Regions from separate parts of the Burkholderia sp. YIM B11467 genome, predicted to be linked through region 1. Evidence: predicted binding sites of a transcription regulator. Region 1 holds the regulator's gene; each other region holds the start of a gene.
The links. Region 1 encodes FNR, which switches genes on or off when oxygen is low (the NO sensors DNR and NnrR bind a similar motif). Its sites were predicted from a motif close to TTGATNNNNATCAA; they were not measured.
Positions count from the first base shown of each region.

Region 2: ACTRWB_RS10515 (TraR/DksA family transcriptional regulator) is a predicted target of FNR. The motif match lies at 2,816-2,829, and genes of this name have one in related genera.
Region 3: ACTRWB_RS32685 (universal stress protein) is a predicted target of FNR. The motif match lies at 3,027-3,040, and genes of this name have one in related genera.

Region 1 is NZ_JBQVSQ010000001.1:1,125,857-1,131,349, forward strand. It holds gene epsC (serine O-acetyltransferase EpsC) at 1-441, opposite strand, end outside; gene ACTRWB_RS05125 (hypothetical protein) at 594-827, opposite strand; gene ACTRWB_RS05130 (DUF3005 domain-containing protein) at 1,106-1,516, shown strand; gene ACTRWB_RS05135 (hypothetical protein) at 1,525-1,713, shown strand; gene ACTRWB_RS05140 (universal stress protein) at 2,099-2,566, shown strand; gene fnr (fumarate/nitrate reduction transcriptional regulator Fnr) at 2,670-3,416, shown strand; gene ACTRWB_RS05150 (LysR family transcriptional regulator ArgP) at 3,477-4,370, opposite strand; gene ACTRWB_RS05155 (LysE/ArgO family amino acid transporter) at 4,477-5,097, shown strand; gene ACTRWB_RS05160 (aldo/keto reductase) at 5,451-5,493, shown strand, end outside.
Region 2 is NZ_JBQVSQ010000002.1:746,205-751,697, reverse strand. It holds gene ACTRWB_RS10525 (Crp/Fnr family transcriptional regulator) at 404-1,186, shown strand; gene ACTRWB_RS10520 (undecaprenyl-phosphate glucose phosphotransferase) at 1,198-2,604, shown strand; gene ACTRWB_RS10515 (TraR/DksA family transcriptional regulator) at 2,995-3,387, shown strand; gene polX (DNA polymerase/3'-5' exonuclease PolX) at 3,537-5,300, shown strand; gene ald (alanine dehydrogenase) at 5,340-5,493, opposite strand, start outside.
Region 3 is NZ_JBQVSQ010000013.1:107,112-112,604, reverse strand. It holds gene ACTRWB_RS32700 (nitrate reductase subunit alpha) at 1-502, opposite strand, end outside; gene ACTRWB_RS32695 (tetratricopeptide repeat protein) at 942-2,126, shown strand; gene ACTRWB_RS32690 (DUF2964 family protein) at 2,262-2,453, opposite strand; gene ACTRWB_RS32685 (universal stress protein) at 2,465-2,944, opposite strand; gene ACTRWB_RS32680 (hypothetical protein) at 3,089-4,876, opposite strand; gene ACTRWB_RS32675 (2-dehydro-3-deoxygalactonokinase) at 4,879-5,493, opposite strand, start outside.

The DNA.
Region 1 (5,493 bases):
CTCGGTGATGTGCTGCGCGGCCGGATCGCCCGCGTACGCGGCCTGGATGTCGCTGACGAGCAGCGCGCGGACCGCCGGCAACTGGCGGCCGAATTCGCGCGCGATCTCGAACGCGCGTTCGTCGAGCTCGGCGAACGGCGTGTCCGCATGCTCGGGCAGGAACGGCAACGCGCGGCGGATCTGTTCGGACAGCACGCGCAACGTGCTTTCGAGCGTATGGCCGACGTAATAGTCGACGCTTTCGTCGGTGAGATCCGGCGCGCCGTAATGCGTCGGAAACATCGACGCGCGCAGGCCGGTCACAATCTTGCAGATCGCGTCGCGCGATGGCAGTTCGCGAATACCGCGCGGATGGCGCGTGCGATGGAGTTCCTCGCGCGACTCGCGCAATCCGGTGACGATTTCTTCGAGGCCCCACTGACGGGCAGGTGATGTCGACATAGGCCAATGCATGCGGCCGCGCTCGATCGCACGGCCGCTAATAAAGTGACGGGTTCCGCAAGATTACCGCGTTTTGTGTCGGGGAGCGGCACGCCGGAAATCGGCCGGCGGCCGATGCCGTGGGCGGCCGACGCCGCGGGCAGGTGGACGCATCAGATCGTGATGCTGCTCGCGTCGATCCAGCGCACGGCCCAATCGCGCGCGTGCGCGATTGCGGCGTCTTCGTCGTTGAACTGGAGCTCGATCGGGAAAAAACGGTTCGCAACCAGCTCGCCGTCGCTTGATCGGGAGATCACGACGTAGGGCTTGAACGAACCGTCACTGGCGCGCGCGGGCGCGCAATTCAACAGATAACCGCGGTGCGTGAACGCAGTAGTCGCTTGCATGAATCCGCCACCTCTAGTCCCTTGCTTTGTTGTTCACTACCCGTCTTTAAGGGTGCTGCGGCGCCCCGGCGCGGGCAGAGGCGGCGAGATCGCATCCCCTGTCGCCGCTTCGCAGGAAAAGAATCATACTCTGTAGAAAACGCGTCTTCTAGCTGAAATAAATCACGACAAATCAGTGCGCGCCGCGCGACCGCGGCGACCGCCCGCGCGCCTTTTCCCGTCATGCCCGGAACGGGATTTGCTTCGATCCGGACCGCTTCGCCGCCAGGAGAGCCGTGATGGAACCATCCGGTCAAACAGGTCTTGCGCATCCGCACAGCGTCGAGCTCGACAACGACGACACCCACGACAGCACGGTCGACACCGACGGCAAGAACCGCGAGGCGTGGCTGCTCGCCGGCGGCGGGCCGATCCCGCCCGACCAGATCACGGGCAGCAACGCGTCGCTCGTCAATGCAATGCCCGAAGCCGGCGACGGCTTCGCCGGTTTCGACAGCCGCCCCGGCGGCAACCATCCGGCGTTCGCGCTGCGCGCGGGCTACGTGGTGATCGAGAAAGGCTTCGCCGCGCCGACGCCCGCAGACGACGAGCAGTTCGGTCCCGTCCACCGGATGTACGGCAGCGCGTACTGGCCCGGCCACGGACGGAAGCCGGAGCGCGTGATCGAGCTGACGGCCGTGCCTAAGTAGCCGGTGCGGTGTTTGAATCGATCGTTCGTTTGCAAACTGGCGTCGGTCGACCACCGATGGTTATGGATCGGCGCACGCGACGGGTGCTCGAACGAACGATTCCGCGCATCGGCATCGGCGGATCGATGCATGCCGCGCATCGCGATCACGCACATGCGTTGATCGAAGTCATGTCGAAACGGCGCGGTTGCGGTTGAATAACGATGCGTGCGGTTCGTCAGCGTGGCTGTTGTGCCGTGTCGAACTGGCATGCGTGCGTCGCGATGCGCGATTTCGATACCCGCGCATTCGGTCCTCGCGACGATGCGGTCTTCATCCGTGTTCGTCGTGCGTTCGATTGTCGAGCGCCTTGCGGAGACTGCACCGACCACGGATGCGACCCGACCATGCGACACGCGTCGCGCAGCGCAGGTTGCATCGCGTGCATGGTCGTGCGCCGCACCACCCGAAACACCGCGGCCGCGCGGCAGGACCGGCACCGCACTGCAAAGTCCCCGCCATTGGTTTACTCTGCCTCGCAGCAATGCTGAGCCTGATCGGCCATCCGGCCGACTTCGTTTCAACCCGCCACTCGGAGACACTATGTACAAGCGTATTCTGGTTGCCGTCGACGGCAGCGACACGTCCCGCCATGCATTCGATGCCGCGCTGGCGCTCGCGAAAGCACACGGCGCCGAGCTGCAACCGTTCTACGTCGTCGAGAACGCCGCGATCTACTACAACGTGCCCGGCTACGATCCGTCCATCCTGCGCGATCAGCTCGTCGCGCAGGGCGACGCGCTCGCGAAGGATTTCACGAAGCTGATGCAGGCAGCAGGCGTGAAGGGCGAGACGCGGCTGAACGAAGCGACGTCGCTCAACGACGTGTCGTCGCTGATCCTCGAAGGCACGAAGGCATTCGGCGCCGATCTGCTCGTGCTCGGCACGCACGGCCGCCGCGGGTTCCGCCGTCTCGTGCTCGGCAGCATCGCCGAACAATGCGTGCGGCACGCGACGCTGCCCGTGCTGCTGATTCCGGCGGCCGCCAACGCCGACGAGCAGGCCGCCTGAACGGCGTTCGGCATGCGCGCCCGGTCGCGACGTTTTGTCACCCGACAGCGGCAATTTGCGGTGGGACAATGATTCCGTCGATTCAACGCCGGAGTAAACGATCATGCTGACGCCCGTCGCTACACGTCCCGCCGCCACGCCTCATGCCGGCAGTTGGGCTCCTCGTCAGGCCGCGCACTGCTCGTCGTGCGCAATGCGGCACCTGTGCATGCCGCAGGGCCTGGCGCCCGAAGCACTCAGTCGCCTCGAGTCGGTCATCTGCGCGGCTCGCCCCGTCAAGCGCGGCGAAGCGCTGTTCCGCGAAGGCGACGCATTCGACAACCTGTACGCGGTGCGCTCGGGTTCGCTGAAAACCGTCGCGACACGCCACGACGGCCGCGAACAGGTCACGGGCCTGCATCTCGCGGGCGAAGCGCTCGGCCTCGACGGCATCTGCGACGACACGCATCCGCGCACCGCGGTCGCGCTGGAAGACAGCTCCGTCTGCGTGATTCCGTACAGCGCGCTCAAGACGCTGTGCTCGGAAGCCGGCTCGATGCAGTTGCGCATGCACAAGCTGATGAGCGAACAGATCGTGCGCGAAACGTCGCAAACGATGCTGCTCGGTTCGCTGAATGCCGAAGAACGTGTCGCCGCTTTCCTGCTCGATGTATCGTCGCGCTACCTGAAGCGCGGTTACTCGCCGTCGGAATTCAACCTGCGGATGACGCGCGAAGACATCGGCAGCTATCTCGGCATGACGCTCGAAACAGTCAGCCGCACGCTGTCGAAATTCCAGAAGCGCGCCCTGATCGAAATGCAGGGTCGCCACGTCCAGATCGTCGACTTCGACGGTTTGCATCAAGTCTGATGATGTCGCCCGGCGCGCGCCTGTCGCGCGCCGGGCGCGTCCTCCGTATCGCGCCGTCGATCAATCGAGAAACAGCGCGGCACGCGTCTTGAGCGCCGCGCTGAAATCGTCGAGCCAGCCGATCGACAGGCGCCAGCTCTGCCAGTAAAGATCGATGTCGGTGGTGCGTCCCGGCGACATGTCGACCAGTTCGCCCGCCGCCAGTTGGCGATCGACCATCCGGTCCGGACACATTCCCCATCCCAGCCCCGTTTCGCATGCGCGCAGATAGCCCGCGACATGCGGTATCCAGTGTTGCGGCGGATCGAGATCCGCACGCGTCACACGCCGGATGAAGCGCGCCTGCAGCCCGTCCTTCGGATTGAACATCACACACGGCGCGCGGCGCAGCGCGTCGCGCGTGACGCCCTTGCCGAAATAGCGTTCGTGAAATGCCGGCGAGCACACCGCGCGATAACGAATGCGCCCGAGCCGCGTCGAACGGCAGCCCTGGATCGGCTCGGCCTGCGCGGTCACCGCGCCCTGTACGCTGCCATCTCGGATGCGCGCCGCCGTGTAGTCCTGGTCGTCGATCACGAGGTCGAGCAGCATCTCGCGCTCCGTGCAGAACGGCCCCACCGCATCGATAAACCACGTCGCGACGCTGTCGTCGTTGACGGCCACGCGCAACATCGGCCATGCGCTCGTGATCGAGCCCGGCAGCGCCGGCATCCGGCCGCCCAGTTCCGCCTCGAGCAATTGCACGCGCTCGGTATGCCGGCACAGCAGCGCGCCGGACGTCGTCGCGACGCACGGCTGCCCGCGCTTGACGAGCACGCTGCCGACGCGTTCCTCCAGCAGTTTCACGCGCTGCGACACGGCCGACGGCGTGACGTTCAACTCCTTGGCCGCGCGCTCGAACGAGCCGTACCGGATCACCGCCGAGAGCGCATCGAGCAGGGCGTAGTCGAGCATTAGATTTCCTTAATCTGCATTAGGTGAATTAGCTTCTCTTATTTTCATGCTGACCGCAGACTAGCGCTACCCGATTATTCCGTCTACTGCTGCTATCGCTGTCATCATGAACTGGCTTGCTTTCTCTCACGGCGCCGCCCTGTGCGCGTCGCTCATCGTCACCATCGGCGCGCAGAACGCGTTCGTGCTCCGGCAGGGCATCATGCGTTCGCACGTCGGCAAGATCGTGCTGCTGTGCGCGCTGTCGGACATGCTCCTGATCGGCGCGGGCGTCGGCGGTGCGTCCGTGCTCGTCGAACGTTATCCGACTTTCGTTCATGCGGTGCTGTATGTCGGCCTCGCGTATCTCGCGTGGTTCGGCGTCAACGCGCTGCGCCGTGCGCTCAAGCCGGGCCACGAAACGCTCGACGTGCGCGGCGACGCGGTCGCGCCGCCGCCGCAGAGCGGCATGGCGGTCGTGCTGATGACGCTCGCATTCACGTGGCTCAACCCGCACGTGTATCTCGACACGTTCCTGCTGATCGGCACGGCCGGCGCACGCGAGCCGGAAGGCGCGCGGTCCGCGTTCGCGATCGGCGCGATGACGGTCAGCGTCGTGTGGTTCCTTGCGCTGGGTTATGGCGCGCGACTGCTGGCGCCGTGGTTCCGCAAGGCCGTTGCGTGGCGCGTGCTGGACGGCGCGATCGGCAGCATGGTGCTGTTCCTCGCGGCGGTGCAGTTGCGCTGACCGGCTCACCGTCGCACGGGCAGTTGCTTGCCGCCCGTCTTCCCATGCGCTCCGGCGCAACGCCGGGGCAGCCCGCTCTCCTGCTCGCCTCCCGTCGCGCAAGCCGCCGACAAAAATTCGCTCCCGATCCAACGCAGCCGTACGACGCGCTCGCGTAACGGACGAGCCGTCCGTTACTCGCCGCAAATCGCCCACCATCGCGGCGATGCGCCGACTGCACGAATCCGATCGATCGGCGAGAATGTCCGGTGTCCCGCGACCACGGCGGTACCGCACCGCGCCCCCGTCTCGCCGCGATCGTTTTGGCCCATCCCGCAGTTCGATCCCATCACCCATCGATATCGGAGCAGAACATGGCACTACGCACCCTCGGCACGTCGAACATCCAGGTTTCGC
Region 2 (5,493 bases), on a different contig from region 1:
TATTTGAACGATAAGCCTCGCAGGCTCCGAAGCGACTGCTCCAGCACGACGTGCGCGATTTGATCAGTCGAATGGCGAGCCGGGTCCTTTGCACGGAAGAGTGTCCGTCGCACGGAAGAGTGTCCGGAAATGAGACGCTTTTTTTGCTTTTAGACGGCTAATTCGATCGATCTAAATCGGACGTGATTCATATATTAAGGATGGGCGGGTATTGGCACGTAAATCGCTTATTCGGGCTGGCGTGTCGAAACGGGACGGTCGATTCAATCCAACGGCAACAAGCCAATGGTCAATCGGATTCAGGGTTGTGGGCCGCAACCACTGTCAACGTCCGGGCGCGCATCGCGATAACGAGTTCCGTGCACGCGGCTGCAGGCTGCACGGACAATAAAAGGATACAGACATGCTTCATCTTCACTCGAGCTACTCGGCGAATGCCATCCTCGATGCCCTCCCGGAGGACAGCATCCGCGCCATCGCACCACACCTCGAACTGGTCAGGATCAAGGCCGGCATGCTTGACCGGGTCGGCGAGCCGGCGCGTCACATGCATTTCCCGACGACGGCGATGATGTCGGTGCAGCACCTGATGGAGGACGGTGCGATGGTCGAGGTGGCGGTGGTCGGCCGCGAGGGCGTGGTCGGGCTCGCGACGCTGGTCGGCGGCGCCGCGGCGTCGAGCCGGATCGAGGTCCGCATCGGCGGGATGGCGTATCGCGTGCCGAGTTGCGTGATGCGCACCGAATTCGAGCGCTCGCCGGCGACCTACCGGCTGCTGCTCAACTACTGCCAGGCGACGATGGCGCAGATTTCGCGCAGCGCGCTGTGCAACCGGCATCACTCGGTCAGCGAGCAGCTCAGCCGCTGGCTGCTGCTGGCGCACGACCGTATCGACGGCGACGAGCTGGCCGTCACGCAGCAAACCATCGCGAACATGCTCGGCGTGCGGCGCGAGGGTGTGACGGAAGCGGCCGGCAGCCTGCAGGAAGCCGGGCTGATCCGGCAGCGCCGCGGCCGCATCACGGTGCTCGACCGCGACGGTCTCGAACATCACGCATGCGAATGCTACGACCTGATTCGCGCCGACTATCGCCGGTTGCTCGGCACGCGCGGGAATACGAGGCCGACGCCGGTTCGCCCCCGCCTGCCGGAGGTACGTTGCGGATTCCCGGCACATGGTGCGTGACGATGCAGTCGATGTCCGGTGGAACGAATGCGATGCGGCGTGCCGCGATCGCGGCGGCCGACGTCGTGCTCGTGCTGGCCGGCGCGCTTGCAGCGCAGGCGGCGTCGGGCCTTGCCTGGCGCGAGCTGTCCGACGCGCAGCGCGGCGCGATTGCGCTGCTGTGCGTGCTGACCGCGGCGCTGCTGCCGCGCTACCTGCGCACCGTGCGCGGCGGCATGGCGGCGCAGGGCGGCGTGCACGCGCTGACGCAGACGATGGTTGCCGTCGTCTGCGCGAGCGTGCTCACGGTGGCCGGCACGATGTGGATCATGAACCGCGGCGGCACGGTCACGACCCGCTGGATCGTGCGCACGGTGCTGGCCGGCGACGCGGCGCTGCTGCTCGGCCGCGCGGTGCTGCTGGCACTCGCGCTGACGCGTGACGACCCGCGCGCGCGGCAGCGCCGCGTCGCCGTCGTCGGCGCAACGGCGTACGGACGCGTGGCGATCGAACGGATGCAGCTTGCGCCGAATGGCCCTTTCGTGGCGGCGTGCGTATTCGACGACGACGCACAGGCCGCCGCGGGCGGCATCGGCGGCGTGCCCGTGATCGACGACTGGAACACCTTGCGCGACCTGATTCGCGGCGGCGAGATTGACGAGGTGTGGCTCACGCTGCCGATGTCGCACGAGTGGCGGATTCAGCGCATCGTGCGCGAGTTGCGCGACGAATTCGTCGAATTGCGGCTGTTGCCCGACGTGCGGCGGATGGCAGTGATCGATCGCTCCGCGACCGACGTGCTCGGCATGCCGGCGATCAATCTCGCGACCACGCCGCGCTCCGCGCCGGAGCTGTGGGCGAAGTTCGCGTTCGACCGGCTGTTCGCGGTCGGCGTGCTGATTCCGTTGCTGCCGCTGCTGTCGATGCTGGCGATCGCGGTCAAGCTGTCGTCGCCGGGGCCCGTGCTGTTCAGGCAGCGCCGCAAGGGCGTCGACGGCCGCGAGTTCAACATCCTGAAGTTCAGGACGATGCGCGTGCATCGCGCGCAGCCGGGCGTCGTGCGGCAGGCGTCGCGCAACGATTCGCGGATCACGTCCGTCGGCGCGTTCCTGCGGCGCACGTCGCTCGACGAGCTGCCGCAGTTCTTCAACGTGCTGTTCGGGCAGATGTCGGTCGTCGGCCCGCGTCCGCACGCGATCGAGCACGATGACTTCTATCGGCAACTGATCGACAGCTACATGTACCGCTACCGCGTGCGGCCCGGCATCACCGGGTGGGCGCAGGTGAACGGCTATCGCGGCGAGACGCGCAAGGTCGAGGCGATGGAAGCGCGCGTGAAGTTCGATCTCTTCTACATGCAGAACTGGAGCTTCTGGTTCGACATGAAGATCATCCTGTTGACGGTCGTGCGCGGTTTCACCGGGCGGAATGCTTTCTGAGGATTGCGAATCATCCAGGAAGTGGTGCGTCGTGTGAAAAGCCGCCAACGAACGGGTTGGCGGCGGTACGAGTGTGTCGAAGGAAGCCTGCGGTGGCGCAGCGAATTGCTGCACTGCAGTTGCGCCACCGGGCTTCCCGGCACACATCGAGCGTGGCGATTTCGCGTCGGTCCCCAGTTTCCGCGAGCGTGTCGCGCGCGTCGACGGCCCGCTGATTCCCGTCAACACACACGTGTTCAATGGGTTTATCCTGCATCGAATGCGTTCGGCGCTTCACGTGTCCGGGCGTGCATCCGGGCGCGGCGGCGCCGGTCTTGCCATGCCCGCCGCACACCGGCGCGACACCGCGCGCCGCATTTCCGCGCGGAACCCGGAACAGGAGAGATGGCCATGGCGCTCGACCAACAACAACGGCGGACGCTGCAACAGCGCCTGAACGAGAGCGAGTTGACGTTGCGTGCGGAAATCCGCACGAGCGAAGACCAGCGCGCGTCGGAATCCTATGCGGACCTTGCCGGCGCGGCGCCGGACGAGGGCGACGAGGCAAACGCGGACCTGTTCGTCGACGTCGACCATGCACTGATCGGCATGAAGCTGACCGAACTGCGTGCCGTCGGTCGCGCGCAGCAGCGGATGCGCGACGGCAGCTACGGCGAATGCATCGACTGCGATGCACAAGTCGCCTACGCGCGCCTGCTCGCGCGTCCGACCGCCGAACGCTGCACGCATTGCCAGTCGATCTACGAACGACGGTACGCCACGACACCACGCGCATCGCTTTGACGTGACGGCCGCCTGCGCGCTGCACGTGCTGCGCGGTCGGCGTACGATGACGAACGGGCGCCCGGCGGCGTCGACATGCGGCGCCGGGCAGGCAGATGCCGTCGCGCACGCGCACGGTGTCATCCACGTGGAGGGGAGCCACGCCGATCATGCCGATCCGCAATGCCGAGTGCGCGGCCGTGTTCGCCGAGATCGCCGACATGCTCGAGATCCAGGGCGCCAATCCGTTCCGCGTGCGTGCGTACCGCAATGCCGCGCGGACGATCGCCGACTACGGGCGCGATATTCCGGCGATGGTCGCGAACGGCGACGATCTCGGGAAGATTCCGTCGATCGGGCCCGACCTCGCGTCGAAGCTGCGCGAGATCGCCGCGACCGGCACCTGCGAACTGCAGCAAACGCTGCGCCATGCGCTGCCGGGCGCGATCGTCGAACTGCTCGAGGTGCCGGGGCTCGGCGCGAAGCGCGTGAAAGCGTTGCATGACGCGCTGCACGTCGATTCGCTCGAACAGCTGCGCACCGAAGCGAAGAGCGGGCACGTGCGCGAGCTGCCGGGTTTCGGCGCGAGAACCGAAGCGCACCTGCTCGACGCGATCGACGAGCGCTTGCGCGATCCGCAACGTTTCCTGCTGCCGGATGCCGCGCACGCGCTGATGCCGTTGCTCGAACGGCTGCGCGCGGTTGCAGGCGTCGGCAAGGCCGTGCCGGCCGGCAGTTTTCGCCGTCGCCGCGAGACGGTCGGCGATCTCGACATCCTCGTTACCTCACGCGATCCGGTCGCCGTCGCCGACGCATTCGTCGGCTACGGCGACGTGGCGCGCGTGCTCGCACACGGCAAGACGCGCTCGAGCGTCGTGCTCGTCAACGGGTTGCAGGTTGACCTGCGCGTCGTCGATGCCGATGCGTTCGGCGCGGCGCTCGTCTACTTCACGGGATCGAAGGCGCACAACATCACGCTGCGCAGGATCGCGCAGGCCGGCGGGCTGAAGATCAACGAATACGGCGTGTTTCGCGGCGACGAACGGATTGCCGGCGCGACGGAGGCATCGGTCTACGAAGCAATCGGGCTGCACGAGGTACCGCCCGAACTGCGCGAGGATCGTGGCGAGATCGACGCGTCGCGCGCCGGCACGCTGCCGGTGCTGGTCGAGCGCAAGCACGTCCGCGGCGACCTGCATGCGCATACCGACGCGTCGGCCGGCCGCGACAGCCTGCGCGCGATGGCCGATGCGGCGCGCGCACGCGGGCTCGCGTATCTGGCCGTCACCGACCGGACGCCGCCTACCGGCGGCGGCCGCAACGCGTTCGAATGGCTCGCGCGGCAGCTCGACGAGATCGATCGCGTCAATGCGTCGTTCGACGATTTCGTGCTGCTCAAGGGCGTGGAGGCCGGCATTCGCGAAGACGGCAGCCTCGACGTGCCCGATGCGATGCTCGGCCGGCTCGATCTCGTGGTCGGCGCGGTACGCGACGGCTTCGACCTGTCGCGCGACGCGCAGACCGAGCGCATGCTGCGCGCGATGGACCATCCGCATTTCACGATGCTCGCGCACCCGACCGGCCGCATGCTCGGCGAGCGCGACGCATGCGAACTCGACCTGCCGCGTGTGATCGCACAGGCCGCGGCGCGCGGCTGCTTCGTCGAACTCGATGCGCAGCCGCGCCGGCTCGACCTGCCGGACATCTGGTGCCGCGAGGCCGCGAAGGCCGGGGTGCCGGTGGCGATCGGTTCGGATGCGTGCAGCGCGGATGAACTCGACAATCTCGCGTACGGGGTCGATCAGGCGCGACGCGGCTGGCTTACGCGGCAGGACGTGCTGAACACGCGCACGCTCGCGCAACTGCGGCCGCTGCTGGCGCGCACGATGGGGGCGGGCGGCGCGTCGAAGCGCAGCCGCTCGAAGGGTGCGTGAAGGCGGCTGGCAGCGCGTGCCGCCAGCCGTGCGTTCAGGTCAGGCCAGCACGCCGGCCGCCGGGACATAAGGCAGGCCGAGCGCCTGCGCGACCGCTTCGTACGTGATGTGTCCGTCGCAGACGTTCAGGCCCGCGCGCAGATGCGGATCGTCGGTCATCGCCTGCTTCCAGCCCTTGTCGGCGAGCGCGAGC
Region 3 (5,493 bases), on a different contig from region 1:
TCTCGTTGACCTCGTCCCAGCTCGCGCGCACGAAGCCGCCAAGCCCGCGCCGGCTCTGGTACGAACGCCGCGCCGCGTCGTCGTCGACGATCGAGCGCCACGCTTCGACCGGGCCGAGCGTGCGGCGGCGCTCGCGCCACAGCTTCACGAGCGCGCTGCGCACGAGCGGATGCTTGAGCCGGTTCGCGCTATACAGGTACCAGGAGTACGAAGCACCGCGCGAGCAGCCGCGCGGCTCGTGGTTCGGCATGTCGGGGCGCGTGCGCGGATAGTCGGTCTGCTGGGTTTCCCAGGTGACGATCCCGCCTTTCACATAGACCTTCCACGAACACGAGCCCGTACAGTTCACGCCGTGCGTCGAGCGGACGATCTTGTCGTGCTGCCAGCGCATCCGGTAGCCGTCTTCCCATTGACGGTCTTCATCCGTGACGGCGCCGTGACCGTCGGAAAAGCGTGGCCGCGTGGTGGAGAAATAACGCAATCTATCCAGGAAATGGCTCATGGGGATCTCGTTTTTTCCGGTCTTTTGGCAGACCCTGATTATTTAAGGAGGTGAAATACCGGTTGTAAAGGTCGATCGGATTTCGATCGTTCCGCCCTTTTCACCCGGGTCAAACCGATTGTCGTGCGCATCGACATATCATGATTTGATACAAATCACGGTATCGTTCATTCGAACGCAACAACGAAACCCAAATGGGGCGCGACTGCGCGGCACGGCCTGCTATGCTGCGCACTGCATTCCCGCGTCATCCGTTTCGTTCCCCTCCGCGCATCGCGGAGCCGCGAGCGGAATCCGCATTGAAGTGCACTGGACGACCCCGCGTTTCGCAGCAGGGTTCACGGGCCTCGGCGCGTCGTGTATCGAACGCGGCGTCGGACGTGCAGTGCAGTTCCGGCCGTCGGTCCATCACGTCTTCCCATATAAGAACCGCAACTTCATGACATCACGTCTTCTCGCCACGCTCGTTGCCGCCGCGCTCGGCTGCGCCGCGCTGCCCGCTGCCCACGCTCGCACCTACGTCGCGCCGACCGCGTCGTTCGGGAAAGGCGCCTACGTTCACCAGTTCGTGCTGCGCGACCCCGTCACGCACCAGCCGCTGCCGAATGCGCGGTACCGGCTGTTCCTGCCCGGTCAGGTCATCGCGGGCCTGCCCGTCAAGCCGGACCAGCACGACAGCGTGATCTTCGGCACGACCGACGCCGCCGGGCGCACCGTCAAGATCCGGCTGCCGAAATCGCATCCGGAGAAGCAATGGGTGTTCAACCCGATCATCGGCGAAGGCGACATGGGCGAATCGTTCCGGCTGGAAGATTCATCCGGCAAGGCGCCGCTCCGTGGTTTTCCGTATGTGCTGGACGTCGACCGCGAATATCTCGCGTGCGGCTACTCGGATGCCAACGGCTACAGCTACTACGCGCAATCGCGCACGCCGCGGAACATCAATCTCTATACGGGGATACTCGCCGGTTCAGCCGACGCCGCCTGGTGCGCAGGCCCGGGCGCGGCCATCGCGAACAGCGAGAGCGATCCGGGTGCGCCGGACCTGTACACGCAATACCTCGGCAGTCTGGTCGCCAACGGCGACCGGATCAGCACCGAACTGCGGCAGCAGATCGTCACCAAGCTGCTGGCGCTCGCGATCGCCGACCGCGATGCGGGCCGCGTCGCCGCCGTGCTCGACCTCGGCGACATCCCCGACGAGCGCCGGAACGACATCGGTTATCGCCTCGCCGACGCGGGTATCGCCGTCGATCGCGGGCTCGCGATGATCGATGCGCATCTCGCGGAATCCCCGGACGATGCGTATGCGCTGGACAGCAAGGGTTGGGCGCTGTATCGCCTCGGTCGCAACGACGAAGCGCTCACGTGGTTCGACCGCTCGATCGCGATCTTCGCGAAGGACAGCGACGACGACAGCGACGCGCGCGAAGCCTATGCAACCGGCCTGACGCACAAGGGTGAAGTGCTGTGGAAACTGGGCCGCCAGGATGAAGCGCGCAATGCGTTCGCGCAGGCGGCGAAGATTCAGCCGAAGAACGCGGAGCTGGCGGAAACGCTGAAGCGGCTGGAGATACAGGTCGGGCAGGACGGCGCGAAGGCGCCGGGTACCGCAAGCGAGTAAACGGAGCAATCGCGCGGCATGGCCGCGCGAAGCAATGAGGCCGGCGTGGCGGTGGCTATCGCCGGTCTTTCGGAAAGCGGTTGCCGGTTGCTTCCGGCACCGTCGGCCGAAAGAAACCGGCCATGCACGCGCGCGTCATTCCTCGCCTTTCGCGCCCGGATTGAGCATCACGACGAAGCCGGCCACGCCGACGACCAACGCGATGGCGCCGCCGCGCAGCGCCATCGTTGCATCGAACAGCAGCCCGGTCACGACGGCCATCATTCCCGCGAGCGACACGAATACGGCGATCGCCGCGACGACGATCCGGTACTGGCGACGTATCATCGCGCGCCGCGTTACGCAGCAGCAGCGGCGGCCGACACGTCGGCGTCATCGCCGCGAATCAGCAACACCGGGCACTTCGAGCCGCGCACGAAGCGCTCGGCGACACTGCCGAGCAGCACGCGGCGGATGCCGCGCCGCCCGTGCGTGCCGACCACCGCGAGATCGATCCCGCGCTCCTTCACGTAGCGCTGCAGGCGTTCCGCGATGTCCTCGCCGATGCTCTCGGTCTCGACGAGTTCGGCTTCGCCCTTCGCACCGGCCAGCGCGATGATCTGTTCGGCCTCGCGCAAAACCTTGTACCCGTCGCCGCGGATTTCCTCGACGAGCGCATGCGGATCGATGCGGCCCGCGTAAGTGAACAGCACCGACTTGTCGACCACATACACGACGCTGACGTGCGCGTCGCCCGCCAGTGCCACCTTCAATGCTTCGGCAAGCGCTTGTCTCGACGAAGCGCTGCCGTCGACGGCTACCATGATCTTCTCGTACATGCGAACCTCGCTGGGGTGAACTGCCGCGCGCCCTGTCGCGCGCGGCCATGTCACCATCATCGGCGGATGGCGGGTTCGAACGTTGACGGCGGTCAAACCGTGCACGCGTTCGGCCTGCGACCGGGCGCCGCAGCGCCCATCCCGTCATCGCGCGTGCGGCGCGCGGTACTTGTGCTTGTCGAACCCGCTGGCCCGCGACCATTCGCCGGCAACCGCATCCACGTCCTGCCCGCCGAACGGCAAAACCGTATCGGGCTCGGCGCCGTGCCGATAGTTCGGCCCGGTAAACTCGGCATCCGCCGCGTAACCGAAGTACGTGTTGCCGCTCCACACGATGTTCGCGTAACTGCCTTGCGGATTCTTCGTGCGGAAAATGGCACCGCTATCCGATGCGTTATAGAAGCGGTTGCCCGTCACCTGGAACGCGTTCGCGTATCTGAGGTTCTCGACGATCGGCGTCACCAGGCCCGGCGTGCGCGAAATCACGACGTTGTCGCGCACGACGGACTGGTCCGAACCGGCGGCGGAGATGATCCGCCGCTTGTCGTTCAGGCTCAGGTTGTTTTCGACGAGCGCGCCCGTCTCCTGCGCGACGTGGCCCAGTCCGTCGGAACCGCATCCGCAGAACAGCATCAGGCCGCCGTCGTTGTCGTGGCTGAAGTTCGCGGCGACACGCGTGTTCCGCGTGCCGAGATCGGCGTCGAACGCCATCCCGTCGCCGGCTTCGATATTGTTCTGGAGCCGTACGCCATTGACTTCGTTGTACCGGAACAGCGCATCGTCCGTGTTGATCGCCCACGCACCGGCGCTATTGCCCGGCGCACGCATCCAGATGTCGAACAGGTGATTTGCTTCGACCTTCGGCGCGCTGGCCGTGCGAACGATGATGCCGTCGCCGCCGACGTTATGGAGCAGGTTGTTGCGGAACACGACACGCGTCATCGGGAAATAGTCGGACGCCGCCTGCGTGGCCGGATTCGCGAGGTAGGCCGGATTGCCCTTGTACGGCGGATAGTCGCCGCACGGCGCGCCGCCCTCTCGGCACATCCACGCGGACCGGGTCGACAGCGCGACCGCGTCGACGTTGTAGATTTCGCTGTTCTCGACCGCGATGTCGTCGAAATTGGTCGGTTTCTCCTTCGTGCCGACCGCTTCGTTGTCGCGGGTCACCTCGAACAGCATCCCGCCGGTCGTCTTGTACGACCCGACCGTATTGCCGGCGACGTCGTGCAGATAGCCGCGAACGTGATGCACGTACACGTCGTCGACGTGATAGTGGCTGCCGGTACCGTAATCCTCGAGCCGCACGTACAACCCGAGGCGCCCGCCGGGCGTCGACGCATCGTTGGTCAGCTCCAGCGAACGGATCTCCCAGTACTGGGTGTTGTAAAGATAGATGGCCGCCCGGTTCACGACCGGGTTGTCCGACTTGCACAGCGAGTAATAACCGCTGAACCCGCTCGGCGTCTTGTGCTGCTCGGTGATCGACTGGTCGGGGTCCGCCGTCGCATCCGTGCAGCCGGCCGCGATGACAGGCCGCGGTGCCTTCGGGTCGCCGTACGCATCGACGACGATCGGCGCGCCGGCCGCGCCGGCACTCCCCGGTGCGGGAGAAAAACTGCCGTTGCAGGTCGTGCCGCGCTTGAAGCGCACGTGCGTGCCGGGTGTGAGCACGATCCGGTTTAGCGTCGCGAGATCGTTGATCGGATGCGCCGCGGTGCCGACCGGCGCGGCCGATCCCGTTCCGGTTGCACCGAGCGAACAGTCGACGTGCAGCGTGCCGGGCATCGCGCCGGCCGGCAGTTCTGCCGCTTGTCCGGCCGCCGGCGCGGCGGCAAGCTGCTGCCCGGTCACGCCGTCCGGCGACTCTCCACCACCGCACGCGGCAAGCGCGCCGATCAACGGCGCTGCGACAATCTTCCAGTGTTTCAAAGTCAGTCTCCCGAAATATTGCATTCGTGATCCGGCATCGGATCGACCGCAAGTCGATCCGCACGCCGGCCGCCCATTCCGGCAGCCGGTTCGTCGAGACGAACCGGTGCCCCTTCGCTTGCCGCGGGCAACAGCCCCGCCCGCTCGGCCAGCACCCACAGGCCGGCTGCCGCCGCGCCGTCGATCGTGTCGACGGGCGGCCAGCCGAACAGCGATGCCGCATGCTGGTAACGCGCGCACAACGCGGCGTCGCCGATCAGCATCGGTCGCGGCGCGTCGGCGCTTGCCGCGCCGGCCGGCCCGCCGTCTTCGGCCGCCAGCCCCGCGAGTTCATGACCGATCAGCACGCCGGACAGGTAGTCGGCCTGCTCGTCGGGCGCCAGTTCGCCGGCCAGCAGCCGCGCGCGGCTGCCGAAAATCGTCGCGAGCAGCCCCGTCGCATGGCCGGCCTGCGCGGCGCGCACGCCGCACTCGAACGCCGCTTGCGCGAACCCGGCCGACGGCCGCATCGTGCGGCCGAGCAGGCTGTGCGTGCACAGCAGCGCGTACAGCTCGCCCGTCATGAACGTGCGAAAGCGCTCGATGCGCGAGCCGCGCACGGCCACCCATTTCGAATG